One region of the Methylophilus flavus genome, then DNA from elsewhere that is predicted to be linked to it. Evidence: riboswitches for the same ligand, from Rfam matches in the RefSeq annotation. Region 1 holds a riboswitch; the other holds the start of a gene.
What was found. A riboswitch is a leader RNA that binds a small molecule or an ion and turns the genes downstream of it on or off. The one in region 1 is predicted to bind cobalamin.

Region 1 (8,263 bases):
TTGAATATAAAACTAATAAGTTTGATGAAAGAGCGTTGAATGACAACCGTTTTGATAACGTCGTTGTGATTTTAAACCCAAAAGGTGCACTAGGAACTGGGTTCTACGTCACTCCAGATCTGGTAATGACGAACTATCATGTTATTGAAGGTGTTAAATATGTAGAAATGAAACTCTACAATGGTCTAGAGACTTTTGGAAAGGTAGTGAAATCAGATGTTAGGCTTGACTTGGCTCTTATAAAAGTCGAAACAAAAGGAAAACCAGTATCTTTTTATAAAGAAAATAAGCTTGATTTAGGTGCTACGGTTGAAGCAATCGGGCATCCCAAAGGATTGCAATTTACAATTACAAGAGGTGTCATAAGTGCCTTGCGAAAAAGTCCCAGTCTTTTCCAAACTGGCGGAAAAGATGTCCTTTTTATTCAAACCGATGCAGCAATCAACCCAGGTAATTCAGGAGGTCCATTGTTCCTTGGAGATAAGGTAATCGGGGTAAACGACAATAAAATGATTCAAAAGGGAGTTGAGGGTATCGGATTCGCTATTCACCACTCTGAAGTAGCTAAATTCATGGATGAAGGTTTTTGAGATGCGAGATTCTTTAATAAAAATAACAATATTATTAACCTTACTAATTTCAGCATGCTCGCAACCTACACGAATGGGAATGGTTAAGGACAGCAAGTCAGGCATTCAAATTGGTTCTGTTTTAGAAAAAAGCTTTTTTGTCGATTCAAGTCAATTTAAAAACAAACGAATTAAAGTCACCACTAGAAATGTATCTGGTGATAATGAATATAGACTTAAAGGGCTAGAAAATAGTATCGAACAAGCCTTTGCAGAAAAAGGCTTCATTCCTGTAAAAGACGATTCATTTGGCATAAAAGTCGATATCAATGTTATGTACAGTGGTCATGTACAAACGAACATGTCTCAACAATTTGCTTTTTTAGGCGGAGCCGCAGGTGGTATTGAAGGATACAGATCAGATGCTAGAGCTGGAACAGCAACTGGCATACTTGTTGGTGCAACATTGGGAGCAATTATTGGTAGCTTCATTAAAGAAGATACTTATATAACAGTTACTCAAGTATCAATCGGCGTGACAGACTCTCCTGATATTGATACTGATACGAAAGTAATCCGCTTTGACTCCAGTCCCGACTTGCAGAAAGAGAAATCAAGAAGCAACTTTAAGCCTTTCCGAGACGTAGGCTCCACCAAAATAGCAGTTTATGCCGGAGGAACAAATATATCTGAAGATAGAGTCTCAGAGACTGTGAAAAGTCGCTTAATAGAGATTGTTAAAGACATCATTTAGCTATTTAGCGACGAGTCCTCCAACCTGAATAATCATAGTTAGCGTTGGAATCGAAGTTAATTTATGCAAAATACCCCTTAAAGCATTGAATTAAATATAAAAACCCTATCTTCAATGTATATACATGTGTAAAAAACTCTGATATCGTGCAAATTATTAAAAAATTACTGTGATTTACACAGAGCGAGACTCGGGGTGACATTAAAAATGTTAGAGCATAATTCTGGGAAATATTTGTATACGATACGCAGCGCGAATGGCGTGCTGGTTGAGAATTTGCAGGTGTATGGTAAATCCCGCACTGAAGCGGATAACAAGATTCGGCAGATGTATTTGCGTTGTGACATTATCAGCTGCGGCCTGATTGAAGATATCAGGGCACGTGTGCCGAACTTGAAAATGAATTGGGTACGACCATAACGGTTAGATAAGACTGGCCTTAAGAACCAGGCATGTTTTAAAACTCAAAAGGCGCTTTTATAAGCGCCTTTTTTATTTGTGTTTAGCCCTAATTCTAGAACAGGCTCAGATTACGCGCCCGGACATTGCTTTTAGGCGCCCTTTTTCTGGCTGTTTTTTTCACTGGCGCGTGCTTGGGTGTAAGCGAAGGTTCGTCAAACAGGGATTGCTGTGCAGGGAACATATCGTTCTGCATCTGCGCATTTTGCACATCGAGCCTGAGCTCGCAATCGATGCGGATATCCGATTTGGGTATGCAACAACAAGGCAGGATTTCGTCGGCACCGATAAATGCCAAAGGTTGTTCAAGGTATTCCACTTCACCCGCCAGCAGGCGCACGCGGCACCCGCCGCAATAACCGCTCCGGCACTGGTACTCTACTTCGTGTCCGGTACGTTCAAGGCCTTCGAGCAGGGTTTCCTGCGGGATAAGGTTAAAGCGGATGTGCTGGCTTTGTACGACGCTCACTTTATGAATTGTGATTCAATAATTAGAGAACGATAATTAAGTGTGCGAGCGGGATAAAGTGCAAGGCCGCAATTTGCCCGCGTAGCCACTTATTAGAGTTCGAAGTCATTAAGGTCGTCTGCAGACATTTCAGAATCAATCTGACCGATCAGATAGGAACTGAGTTCTACTTCTTGCGGCGCGACTTGCACGGTGTCTGACGACAGCCAGGTGTTGATCCATGGAATAGGGTTGCTTTTCGCCAGGGGGAAAGCAGGTGCCAGCCCGACCGAGGCCATGCGGCTGTTGGTGATGTATTCCACATACTGGCAGAGGATGTCTTTGTTCAGGCCTATCATGGAGCCATCTTTGAACAGGTATTCTGCCCATTGTTTTTCCTGCTCGGCAGCAGTTTTGAACATCTCGAAGCATTCTTGCTGTAACTCGGCGGCGATCTCGGCAAACTCTGGATCATCTTGCCCTGAGCGCATGATATTGAGCATGTGCTGGGTGCCGGTGAGGTGCAGGGCTTCATCACGCGCGATCAGGCGGATGATCTTGGCGTTGCCTTCCATCACTTTGCGTTCGGCAAAGGCGAATGAGCAGGCGAAGCTGACATAGAAGCGGATCGCTTCCAGGATATTCACGTTCATCAGGCAGCGGTACAGGAGCTTTTTCAGCTCGCGCCGGTTCACGACTTTTTTCTCGCCATTGATGATGTGGTCGCCCTCGCCCAGTTGCGAATACAGCATGGTCTGGTGGATCAGCTCATCGTAATAATGCGCGATATCCGATGCGCGGGCAGTGATGTTGTCGTTACGCACGATGTCATCAAAAATGATGGACGGATCATTGACGATGTTGCGGATAATATGGGTGTATGAGCGTGAGTGAATAGTCTCGGAAAACGCCCAGGTCTCGATCCATGTTTCAATTTCAGGCAACGACACTAGCGGCAATAATGCCACGTTAGGACTACGGCCCTGGATAGAATCGAGCAACGTCTGGTACTTCAAGTTGCTGATGAAAATATGCTTTTCGTGCTCCGGCAGGTTCTGGTAATCAGAACGGTCCTGCGACACATCCACCTCTTCCGGACGCCAGAAGAATGACAGCTGTTTCTCGATCAGCTTCTCGAACACCGGGTATTTCTGCTGGTCATACCGCGCCACATTGACGGGCTGACCGAAGAACATCGGTTCTTTAAGTTGTTCGTTGTCGATTTTGGTGAAGATGCTGTAGGCCATGGCCGTGTTCCTAATGTTTAAGTTTCAAGACTCAAACTGCTTTTTAAAATATATTCACTACTTCACTGCAAGACATACCAAATAAGTGAGCGAGCCGGATGAAGTGCAAGGCGCCCGGAACGCAACAACCGAGACAGTACAAATAGTACGGCGAGGTTGTGAAAACGGAGTTTCAGTGTAGGCTAACCTTTAGGTTATGCCGTAACTAAAAAACGCACTCTTAAACTCCTATTTATTAGCAATTCGCCGGCGCAGCCACTTATTATTTAGATTTTGCAGGCTCCGCTGGCGCAACCGTCATCCTCTGCCTCCGTCCCACCCTCAGTCGCACCGTCACGGGTGTTGTGGTAATACAGCGTTTTGATGCCCAGCTTGTACACCTGCAGCAAGTCTTTCAACAGTTGCTTCATCGGCACACGGCCACCTTCAAAACGGGTCGGGTCGTAGTTGGTGTTGGCAGAAATCGACTGGTCAACAAACTTCTGCATAATGCCCACCAGCTTGAGGTAACCCTCGTTGTTAGGCATTTTCCACAGCAACTGGTACTGGTCACGCAGACGGTCAATCTCTGGCACGACCTGGCGCAGGATGCCGTCTTTGGATTGCTTGACGGATACCAGGCCACGCGGTGGCTCAATACCATTGGTCGCATTGGCGATCTGGCTGGAGGTTTCTGATGGCATCAAGGCCGTCAGGGTAGAGTTGCGCAGGCCGTCTTTCTGAATCTCGGTGCGCAGGCTTTCCCAATCCAGCAGCAATGGCTCGCTGCATACCGCGTCCAGATCTTTCTTGTAGGTATCGATCGGCAGGGTACCTTTGGCATAAGTGGTTTCCTGGAAAGCGCCACATGGACCAAACTCACGTGCGAGTTGCACGGAAGCCTTGAGCAGGTAGAACTGGATCGCCTCAAAAGTACGGTGCGTCAGGCCCAGTGCTTCATCGCTGGTGTAGTTGGTGCCGTTTTTCGCCAGGTAATAAGCATAGTTGATGACACCCACGCCGAGTGAGCGACGTTTATCAGTAGCGCTCAAGGCGGCTTTTACCGGGTAATCCTGGTATTCCAGCAAGGCATCCAGTGCGCGTACCACCAGGTCAGCCAGGCCTTCAAGTTCATCTAATGACTCCAGCGCACCCAGGTTGAATGCGGACAAGGTACACAAGGCGATTTCACCTTCGGTATCGTTGATGTCATTCAGGGCATTGGTCGGCAGTGCGATCTCCATACACAGATTGGACTGGCGCACCGGTGCCACAGCCGGATCAAACGGGCTGTGCGTGTTGCAATGGTCTACGTTCTGGATGTAGATACGGCCGGTACCTGCACGCTCCTGCATCATCAGCGAGAACAGTTCAACGGCTGGCAGCGTGCGTTTGCGTATGCTTTCATCGGCTTCGTATTGGGTATATAGGCGCTCGAACTCATCCTGGTCGGCAAAGAAGGCGTCATATAAGCCAGGCACATCATGCGGCGAGAACAAGGTGATGTTCTGGCTCTTGATCAGGCGCTGGTACATCAGGCGGTTGATCTGCACGCCGTAATCAAGGTGGCGCACGCGGTTTTCTTCCACGCCACGGTTGTTTTTCAACACCAGCAGGGATTCGACTTCCAGGTGCCACAACGGGTAGAACAAGGTTGCCGCACCGCCACGCACACCACCCTGCGAGCAGGATTTCACGGCAGACTGGAACAGTTTGTAGAACGGCAGGCAACCGGTATGTTGTGCTTCGCCGCCACGGATCTCACTACCCAGCGCGCGGATACGTCCAGCGTTGACGCCTATACCTGCACGTTGTGAGACATACTTCACAATCGCACTAGTCGTCGCGTTGATGCTATCCAGGCTATCGCCACACTCGATCAGCACGCAGGAGCTGAACTGGCGCGTAGGCGTACGCACGCCGGACATGATAGGCGTAGGCAGCGAGATCTTGAAGGTAGACACGGCGTCGTAGAAACGCTTGATCAGGTCCAGACGCACCTGGCCTTTGTAGTTGGCAAACAGGCACATGGCGACCAGGATGTACAGGAACTGCGGGCTCTCGTAGATCTTCTTGGTGACGCGGTTTTGTACCAGGTATTTACCTTCCAGCTGCTTGACTGCCGCATAGGAGAAGTTCATATCGCGCCAATGGTCGATATAGCCATTCAGCACATCGAATTCTTCACGACTGTAATCACGCAGCAGGTGCTGGTCGTATTTGCCAAGCTCGGTCAGGTTGGTGACATGGTCAAACAGGTGCGGAGGCTCAAACTGGCCATAGGCGATTTTGCGCAGGTGGAAAATCGACAGGCGCGCTGACAGGTACTGGTAATCCGGCGTCTCTTCCGAGATCAGGTCAGCCGCAGATTTGATGATGGTTTCATGAATGTCGTCAGTACGAATGCCATCGTAAAACTGGATATGGGAGCGCAACTCAACCTGCGACACAGACACATTGTTCAAGCCCTGTGCTGCCCAATCAATCACACGATGAATCTTGTCGAGATTGATAGGTTCCTTGCGGCCATCACGCTTGGTGGCTTGCATGGATTCGTATTTTGACATTGATGGCTCCCAAATTCAGGAAGCGGAGGGACTGCAGCAAAGACGCAAACGCAAAACATGCCTGATCTGGAGATCCAGATGATGATGAATGCACTGCTATTGCCGAGGACACCCCGCCTCAAACGTTAACAAGTAAAAATACGGTCGGTCTCCTGGCTCTCAGGTCATGATTATTTGCTGTCGCCTTCCCGAATTGCTTCAGTGGCTTTAAGTGTTCGCAAACAACTCGCTGATCACAGTTGCGGGGGCAGCCCTGGCTTGATGAACACTGTGCAGTGTTTCACGCACCAGATTCCCTTTTAAATGCAGAAGAAGTGTTTCTCCTGCAAACCGTATGGATGCGACTATAAAACAATATCTATGGCTTTTCAATCAGTCAAAACACAAGATATAGTTGTAAAGTCTAGCTTTCATAGACAAGGTATTGTTTCTATTAAAGAATATGTTTTAAGAATTTTTTTAATAAAATTTTGAGAAAATGCATTGCATTTTTGATTGAATTGCGCATTGAATGTTACAAAGCTGAAACATATTGATTCGCGTCTTAAACGCAAAAGACCGGCCATGATGGCCGGTCTTTACACAATCAAATGCAAGTGAGTAAACCTGGTTCGGTATACGCCTGCGTTGATTAAGCACTCATACCAAATTACCAGGTATAGGTTGCAGTGGCGATGGCGGCGCGTCGTGCACCTATCCAGCAATCGCCTCGTGTCAGGCAGGTAGAGACATATTCCCTGTCAGTCAGGTTGCTGGCATTGAGTGTATAACGCCAGTTGCCGTAATCCAGGCCTAGCATCGCATCAAACAATGTGACATCAGGGGTTTTCACGATATGGGTGGAATTGAAAGATTCACCAATATAGCGAACACCCAACCCTGCCCTGAACCCGCTGATATCGCCAATCGTGAATCGGTTGGTCAACCAGCCTGAAGCCAGGTGTTTAGGAATGGCTTCTACCTGTTGACCTTTTTCCAGGGGATTGTCGGTAATACCGTATTTGGCCTGGGTGAAACTGTAAGAACCGATCACATCCCAGCGGTCACCAAAACTGGTGGCAGCCTCCATCTCGATTCCTCGCGAGGTGATTTTGCCTTTTTGCGTATAGAGGTTACTCATGACAAAAATGGCCCGGTTTTCATCTTCAAGATCGTAAGCGGCAATGGTGAAGCGTGTCGGAGAATTTGCAGGCATGTATTTCAGGCCGACCTCCCACTGCTTGCCTTCCTGCGGTTTCAGATAGCCACCACTGACCGACAGGTTATTCAGTGGCAGGAAAGACTCTGCGTAACTGACGTATGGTGCCCAGCCATTATCAAACAGGTAGTTCAGGCCGTATCGCTGTGTCGTCTTATAAGTTTCCTGCGGGATTACACCTTCGCTGTTGTTTTCTGCCTTGTCACGGCGCAAGCCAGCCGTCAGCACCCAGTGCTGATCGAATTTGATCTGGTCCTGCACATACAGGCCAGTCTGCATCATCTTGGTTTCAGGTGTTGCCGACAGTGTCGGCAAAGAATCGATGTTGCCGTAGACAGGATCATAGATATCGATCAGGTTCGCATTGCCGAGATCGAACCCAGCAACGCCGACTTTACGGAAACGGGCATAATCAAGACCGACCAGCACGGTATGGAAAGTATTTCCGATATCGAATTGCGCTTTGGCATTGGTATCTACATTGAGCGTGTAGGTCTGTGTTTTCGATACATCGTAGTAACGTGGCAATGTGCGTTGGTCTGGCGTGGGAAAAGGGTTCACATCCGGATTAAACGTAAACGAATTGACGTACAGGGAAGTGTAATTATTGCGGCTTTTGGTCCAGCGCAAATTTTGTCGCACAGACCATGTGTCATTCACCTGATGATCGAAAATATACCCCAGATGGGTCGATTCACTGACGTATTTATCAACACCCGGCTCACCTAAATAATTATCATAAGGAATACGTCCATTCGGATTGGGTCTCAGCACGCCGTAGACCGGTAGAAACTGGGGTGTTGGTAAAGCGTCGTCCAGTTGATAACGTGCAATCAAAGTAAGATTGGTTTTGTCATTCGGCTTCCAGGTCAGTGACGGCGCAAATAATGTACGTTTCTGGAAAACGTGATCAATCTGGGTATCAGTGTCTTTACCGACCATCACCAGCCGGTAAAACAAGCTATCACTATCTGCCACCGGGCCTGTGAAATCCGCCTGTATCTGCTTGAAGTCATAATTGCCGAGCGACACACCGATCTCG
Region 2 (8,263 bases), on a different contig from region 1:
ACCAAAAAGTTCAGGTGGTAACAGCCTAAGGTACATTAGGTTCACACGCCAAGGGAGTCTTAAAAGATATCCCAACTTAGTGCGATCGCACAGCACCTGATGAGCCGAAACCTATAACAAAGACTAGTTCAAGGAATTTAGACTCAGGCAACGCCTTAATACACCTTCTTAAAAGCACACCGTATAAAAAATGATACGCCAATTACTTATATTGACGGTGAATATTTTATGAAGTTAAGCGGATTACAACAATTTATGTTGACTGGATAACACTTCATCCATTTGCTGTTGCATGGTCGTGATGCGCTTTTTAACATCGCCCACATCCACGCCATCACTGCGGGTATTCAATAATTCATGTGTGATATTCAGTGCCGCCATGATGGCAATGCGCTCTACACTGACCATTTTGCCCGCATCGCGGATTTCACGCATTTTACCATCAAGGTAGCCGACCGCCTGCACAATCACATCGCGCTCTTCATCGGTACAGGTCACACTAAACGCGCGACCCATGATCTCAATATCGATTGGTTGTTTAGCCATCGCTTATTGACCTTCCTGTGGCAGTGCAGACAATAATTTTTCCAACTGTACGCTGGCTTGCGTCATATTCAGCTTGAGCGATTGCGACTCCTGGTGCAGTTTCGCCACTTCCTGACGTAACTGGCCATTGTCTTCACGCAAGTGATGACACAGCGCAATTAACTTCGCCACACGCTCTTCCAAACTTTTCAGATCAGCATCCATCGAACCATTATCAATGAAAAAAATGATTGTGGTCAATAGCTAAGCGTAGTTTTTCAAAGTAAATTAACAATCTCAGCTTGCTAGCCCAGTGAATGTTTACTCGCAAAAGCAGGCGCTTTCAACTAAAATGACGCCAGTTGTCAGGTGCTCAAAGCTGTGTTCTTACAGCCAAGAGTGAAACTGGGAAACAGGTGCGTGAATTCACATTCGCAATGCCTGTGCTGCCCCCGCAACGGTAAGCAAGTGCGGGTCTATCAACATGCCACTGAGTACACACTCGGGAAGGCGATAGATCAAAACTTGCAAGCCCGGAGACCGGCCTCACAACCAACCATTTGCAATACCGCGGGGTGACGGTGTCTGATAGTGTATTTCTATTCTTGCTTCTCATAGCAACTCTAAATTCATTGTCTCTACCCCCTGGTATCGCCCAATAACCCATATGCGGGGTCGCATATGAACCAGGGACAAGATAATGAAAAAAGCCATTCTTAAAGGCCTGATCGGCCTGACTACTTTAAGCGAGTTCGCTCATGCAAACGATAACACCACACTAGATGAAGTCGTTGTTACAGCAACCCGCACACCCCAACTTCAGGAAACCGTGATTGCTGATACTACCGTCATCGGTAGCGAAGAAATCAAACGCGCAGGTCAAAATACGCTAATTGAAGTACTGCAACGACAAGCGGGAATCGAAATATCCAATACTGGCGGTGCAGGCAAAACCTCAGGCATATTCATGCGAGGCACCAATACTGGCCATGTTGTAGTATTGATTGACGGTGTCCGCATGCAGTCAGCCACTGCTGGTACGACCACGCTGGAAAATATCCCGGTGCAACATATCGACCGCATTGAAATCGTCAGGGGACCTGCTTCAAGTTTATATGGTCAGGATGCGATTGGCGGCGTAATCCAGATCTTCACTAAAAAAGGCGTAGCTGGTTTTAAACCTTATGCAAATTTAGGCTTTGGCACTTATGACACGACCTTGGTAGAAGCAGGGTTACGCGGCAAACAAGCTGACACTACCTATGCCATCAATGTTTCCGCCAATAAGACAAATGGCTTTTCAGCCTACGATACAGCGAACTCAAACTTGAATGATAAAGATGGCTATCGTAACTTTGCAGTAAGCGGAAGTCTGTCTCAGCTCATTGCGGAAGGTCATGAATTGGGTTTGACTTTCATTCACAGCAAAGGCCGCACGCGTTTCGACAACAGGTTCAACTTAACATCGGCGTTTAACCCAGCCTATTCTGATCACGCAGATATTGAAAACAATGCCTGGTCTCTATTTAGCAAAAATCAGATTTTAGATAACTGGCATTCGACAGTGCGTATTGGTCAGGGAGTTGATGAATCAGTCACATACTCGGCAGATTTTGCAGCCCCGACTCGAAGCTTATTCAGAACAAAACAAGACCAATTGAACTGGCAAAATGATATCTCCTTACCTGTGGGTGTACTGACATTGATGTATGACAGGCTGGAAGATAAAGTAGACTCAACCACCGAATTTAAAAATACCAAGCGCACTAATGAAGGCTATGTAGCCAGTTATGTTGCTAACATTCAAGCACATACTTTCCAGGCGAGCGTCCGTGAAGACCATAATTCCAGCTTTGGCAACAATGTCACCGGCGGCTTGGGCTATGGCTATCAAATCAATGACGCTTGGCGGATCAGCGGCAGCTACGGATCAGCGTTTAAGGCACCGTCTTTTAATGATCTGTTTTTCCCCGATTCGTTTGGCTTTGTCACCAGCAATCCAAACCTTAGGCCTGAGAAGTCGGATAACCTGGAGGCCAGCTTACGTTACCGCGAAGACGCGACAAGCGCCTCAATCACAGCCTATGAAAACAAAATCCGTGACCTTATTATTCTGGACAGTGCCTTCATTCCTGTTAACTTGAATAAGGCAACCATCCGCGGATTAACGCTAGCGGCAAGTCATCGCTGGGATAACTTAGACTTAAGTGGTAGCGCCGACATTCAATCTCCACGGGATGATGCTTCTGACAATTTGCTGGTACGCCGTGCTAATAGGCATGGTCAGCTCAACCTTGGTTATACCTTGCAAGACTGGCGCTTTGGTGCCGAGATGGTGACGTCATCCGAGCGCTACAACGATGCAGCCAATACGCTGCGTATGGGTGGCTATACTATTTTCAACTTAACTGCGCAGTACAAACTTCAGCGTGACTGGACATTGCAGGCGCGCGCCAACAATATCTTTGATAAAGATTACCGCTTGGCGCTTGATGGCAACCCGGCCACAACAGGTTTTGCGTATAACACCCCTGGCGCAAACGTGTTCGTCAATATCCGATACGAACCCCAATAGTTTGCTAATAAAACAGCGTTAAATTAATAATAAATCGGAGTACAGGCGATCACATCGCCTTACCCTTCCATCTACTGGAATCAGTGTTTGGAATCGAACGTACTTAGGAAAGATAGATGAAAGAAATTATCGGGAAACTGCTCAATCTGGCTGGTTTTATATTTGGTCTTTTTACAAGCAGTACCTTTGCAGCAGAAACGCTGGCAACCCCTGATCTGGACGAAGTCGTGGTCACTGCCAGCAGGACATCTCAATCCACCAAAACCGTCACCGGAGATATCACGGTGATAGATAGCGAAGAAATCAACCGCTTGCGCGGCGGTTCAATTGCGGACCTGTTAAGACTACAACCTGGCGTAGAAACCTATACCAATGGCGGCATGGGAACCAGCAGTAATATCGGGTTACGCGGCACTAACGATAACCAGTTGATTGTGCTGGTCGATGGCGTACGCATCAACTCGGGTACCACCGGCACTACCGCATTTGAGAATATCCCGCTGGCATTAATAGACCGTATCGAAATTTTGCGCGGACCGGCTTCCAGCCTTTATGGCTCGGATGCGATTGGCGGTGTGATCCAGATTTTTACCAAACGAGGCAAAAGTAATAACACCCATTTATATGCCAGTGCAGGTGCAGGCAGTTACGACTCTTACAGTGGCAACGCAGGTTTTGACACGGCTTTTCAGGCGTTGAAATTCGGTGCGCAAGTCAGCAGTTATGATACCCGTGGTATCAGCGCAAAAAAACGGCCGCCTGCTGTAGCCGAGCAAGACCGCGACGGATACAACAACTTTAGTGGTACCGCATATGCTGACCTTGAATTTGCGCCAGGCCATTCATTGGGCTTGAACTATCTGGAAAGCAAAGGCAGGAACCAATACGACAGTAACTTTATCGGCAATTATCTAGAGCGTTACCAGCAAGGCTATGGCCTGACACTTAGAAATGCACTGACTGACAACTGGAACAGCAAAGTACAATACAGCATAGGCCGCGACCAGTCATATAGCGTTGGCACTGCGCGCACCAATAGCAATATTGAGACAGAACAACATCAGCTGTCATGGCAACATGATTACAAGCTCTCCAATGGCACACTGACCTTTGCCTATGACAGGCTGGAGCAGGAAGTGTTAACACAGTCCACCGGCAGACTTACACTGGACAGAAGTCGCAGTAACGATGCTTTTGTTATCGGTTATGTTGGCAAGTTTGACGCGCATAGCACCCAGCTGTCATTGCGTGAAGACCATAACAGCCAGTTCGGCAACTACACCACTGGCGGTGTTGGCTATGGTTATGCATTTTCTCCGGCGTGGCTATTTACTACGCAATATGGTTCTTCTTTCAGGGCACCAACATTTAACCAGCTATACGCTGTTGCCTTCGGCAACCCTGATCTGCTTTCGGAAAAGGCCGATAATATCGAGGCCAGCCTGCGCTACCAGGGTCAACAATTACAGACCAAAATCACTGTATTCGATAACCATATCCGCAACTTTATCCAGAATGCACCTCGTGCGGATTGCCCACCTGGCTTTACTAACGGCTGTGCCGTGAATGCCGGCAAGATAGAAATTCAGGGCATGACCTTAGAGAGTAGCCTGGCATTGGCTGAAAACTGGTTTCTGTCCGGTAACCTGACCGTGCAGTCTCCTCGTGTGGATGCAACCGACAACCTGCTGATCAGGCGTGCCCAGCGTTTTGGCAATTTGGTATTGCAATACAGAAATGGCGCCTGGGACTGGTCAACAGAATTGACTGCCGCTTCGCAACGCTACAATGACACTTCTAACCAGATTTCATTGGGCGGATATGCTTTATTGAATACGACGCTGGCTTATCAAGTGAATCACAACTGGCGCTTGCAGGCACGCGCTAACAACATCCTGGATAAGAATTATGTTCTCGCAACTACGAGAAGCCTGGTATCGCCTAATAATCCGGACTACAACACCATGGGCACCAACGTATTCGTCAGTCTGAGTTATGACATGAAGTAATGTTTGCCACGGGTGGATTTTGACCAAGCCAGATGGAATTGGGCTAAAATCCACCCCTAGCTAATTTAATAAAATTTGGGAGTCGTTGGCATGCCACGTAAAATTTCAACTCAATCTCTGGCAATCGCATTGGTCATTGCACTGATGGTCATCGTCACGCGCGGCCATCATTTCGCTTCAATCGATTTTCTGCCTAGCGCTTCATATGCAGCTTTCTTTATTGCCGGCTACTACCTGCGCTCTACCATTATGTTCGTTGCCTTGCTGGCGCTATGTGCAGGGCTGGACCTGGCGGCAGTGACCTGGGGTGGCGTCAGCAACTTCTGCGTGACACCTGCTTACGGTTTCTTGCTGCCAGCGTACGGCACCATGTGGCTGGCAGGTCGCTGGACGGAGGACAATACCAGCTGGGAATTCAGCAGCCTGTTCAAACTGGCGGGAGTGGTCGTAGTGGCTTCTGCCATTGCAGAATTGTTCTCCAGCGGCGGTTTCTACTTTTTCGGTGGCCGTTACGCCAACCCTACCCTGGTGGAATTCGGCGCGCGACTGGTGAAATACTATCCTAAACAACTGGAAGCGATTGCGTTATGGATAGTAGTTGCCTTGATTGCGCACGTAGTATTTGGCCTGGCCAAACGTTCAGTTCACGAAAAAGCTTAAGTCTTAAATATGATGGAAACCAATGACCGCGACAGCCGCCACAAGGCGCGCATGATAAGAAAAAAGGCGGTCATTGATGAAAAGATCGAGCAGGCCAAGGTTGAGAAAGGCGTGCTGCTCATCCTCACCGGCAACGGCAAAGGCAAAAGCTCTTCCGCCTTTGGCATGGTTGCCCGTTCACTCGGCCACGGCATGCGTGTCGGTGTCGCCCAATTCATCAAAGGCAGGTCTGATACCGGCGAAGAAGCCTTTTTCCGCGAACATCCATTAGTGAGCTGGCATGTACTGGGCGAAGGCTTTACCTGGAACACGCAAGACCGCCAGCGCGATACCGACACCGCTATGCGCGGCTGGGAAATTGTCGCAGGCATGCTGCAAGACCCCGCAATCCACTTAGTAGTACTCGACGAACTGACCTACACCTTCAAATATGGCTACCTGGATGAACAGATGGTACTGGATGCCATTGCCAACCGCCCGCCTATGCAGCACGTGGTCATCACCGGCCGTGGCGCCTCAGAAGCATTACGAAACGCTGCCGATACGGTGAGCGAACTGATGGACGTCAAGCATGCCTGGCGCGCAGGCATCAAGGCCCAAGCTGGAATAGATTTGTAATGCAATCCCACGCTGCAACCTGCCATGCCATGCTGATGGCTGCGCCTGCTTCCGGCCAGGGCAAAACCATGACCACCGCGGCATTAGCGCGCGCTTACCGCAATCGCGGCCTGCGTGTGCAGGCATTCAAATGCGGGCCTGACTTTATTGACAGCATGATCCTCGAAGTTGCCACGGGAAAACCGGTTTACAACCTTGATTTAGGGATGTGTGGCGAAGCAGATGCACGTCGCTTACTCTACAAAGCTGCGCAGGAAAACGATGTGCTTCTGCTGGAAGGCGTGATGGGGCTGTACGACGGCAACCCATCCTGCGCCGATATCGCCGAGCGTTTTGGTATCCCGGTCGGGCTGGTAGTCAACGCCAAGGCCATGGCGCAAACCTTTGCGGCGGTCGCGTATGGCTTATATGCATTCCGCCCAAGCCTGCAACGCGCAGGCGTCATTGCGAACCAGGTAGGCAGTGAAGGCCATGCACGCATGATCAAAGAAGCATTGCCTGCTGATATTCCGTGGCTAGGTGCCATGCCATATAACGATCAACTAAGCCTGCCCGAACGCCATTTGGGTTTGCATCTGGCACAGGAAATCAACGATATTGATCAGCGCATAGAAGCCGCCGCGCAATTATTGGGGCAAGAAATTCCGCTGCCGCCAACGGTGAGTTTTGATACACCAGAAAACGATTCTTCCGAGCTACTCCTGCAAGGCAAAACAGTTGCCGTCGCTAAAGATGCAGCCTTCTGTTTTATCTACAAAGCTAACCTGGATCTGCTGCAAGCGTTGGGTGCAAGCATTACATTCTTCTCGCCGTTAACAGATGCGCAATTACCATTGGCAGATGCCTATTGGCTGCCTGGCGGTTACCCTGAATTGCATCTGGAAAAAATTGAAAACAATACCGGCATGCGCGATAGCTTGAAAGCAGCTGCGGCAGCTGGCATCCCAATACTGGCAGAATGTGGTGGCATGTTGTCATTAGGTGAAAGTCTGGATGGCCGCCCGGTTTTTGGGTTATTAAAAGGTCACGGCAACATTGAAAGCAAACGGCAAGGCCTGGGCACGCAACATGCAACGTTGCCAAATGAAAATGGCACCAGCACCATAGGCGCACATACTTTTCACTATGGGCGTTTCGAGACTGACCTGCCGGCGATTGCACATGGCAAAGGCCGATATGGCACGGGCGAAGCGATCTACCGTGATCAAAACATCACCGCCAGTTTTTTGCATTTTTATTTCCCGTCCAACCCGGCGCTGGCCGCGCAGTTTTTCCTGCCATGAGTTTTGCCTATTCCGAAGAAGACAAAGCGGCGATCTACAAAGTGATAGCCGAACGGCGCGATATGCGGCATTTTTTGCCGGCGCCGATTGCGCCCGAGTTACTACAGAAGCTATTGCAAGCGGCGCATCAGGCGCCTAGTGTTGGCCTGATGCAACCATGGCGGTTTATCCGCATCAGTGATGTTGAGGTCCGCAAAAGCATACATACACTGGTGGATGAAGAGCGTAAGAAAACCGCACAAGTCATAGGTGAAGTTGAAAATACGGCGCGCATGGCCGAATTCATGCGGCTGAAAGTAGAAGGTATCCTCGACTGTGGCGAATTACTGGTCGCGACACTATGCGACCAGCGTGAGAAATACGTGTTTGGCCGCCGTACCTTACCGGAAATGGATCTGGCTTCTGTCAGTTGTGCGATCCAGAACCTGTGGCTGGCCGCGCGCGCCGAAGGCATAGGCATGGGCTGGGTCAGCCTGTTTGATCCGCAGGCGCTGGCTTCGTTACTGGGCATGCCAGATGACGCGAAACCGGTTGCGATTTTATGCCTGGGTTATGTGAATACGTTTTACAAATCACCGATGCTGGTGGAAGAA

Region 2: linked by a shared signal. The riboswitch ahead of ACFQ2T_RS07760 (TonB-dependent receptor domain-containing protein) and the one ahead of nrdA (class 1a ribonucleoside-diphosphate reductase subunit alpha) in region 1 are both predicted to bind cobalamin.

The regions. Positions count from the first base shown of each region.
Region 1 is NZ_JBHTLN010000007.1:193,219-201,481, reverse strand. Features, by position in the region: gene ACFQ2T_RS14120 (S1C family serine protease) at 1-590, shown strand, start outside; gene traT (complement resistance protein TraT) at 592-1,323, shown strand; gene ACFQ2T_RS14110 (hypothetical protein) at 1,531-1,743, shown strand; gene yfaE (class I ribonucleotide reductase maintenance protein YfaE) at 1,838-2,251, opposite strand; gene nrdB (class Ia ribonucleoside-diphosphate reductase subunit beta) at 2,344-3,477, opposite strand; gene nrdA (class 1a ribonucleoside-diphosphate reductase subunit alpha) at 3,744-6,023, opposite strand; cobalamin riboswitch at 6,149-6,373, opposite strand; gene ACFQ2T_RS14090 (TonB-dependent siderophore receptor) at 6,673-8,263, opposite strand, start outside.
Region 2 is NZ_JBHTLN010000001.1:1,564,079-1,572,341, forward strand. Features, by position in the region: gene ACFQ2T_RS07750 (cell division protein ZapA) at 244-546, opposite strand; gene ACFQ2T_RS07755 (hypothetical protein) at 550-750, opposite strand; cobalamin riboswitch at 876-1,088, shown strand; gene ACFQ2T_RS07760 (TonB-dependent receptor domain-containing protein) at 1,226-3,100, shown strand; gene ACFQ2T_RS07765 (TonB-dependent receptor domain-containing protein) at 3,217-5,109, shown strand; gene ACFQ2T_RS07770 (hypothetical protein) at 5,200-5,769, shown strand; gene cobO (cob(I)yrinic acid a,c-diamide adenosyltransferase) at 5,782-6,387, shown strand; gene ACFQ2T_RS07780 (cobyrinate a,c-diamide synthase) at 6,387-7,670, shown strand; gene bluB (5,6-dimethylbenzimidazole synthase) at 7,667-8,263, shown strand, end outside.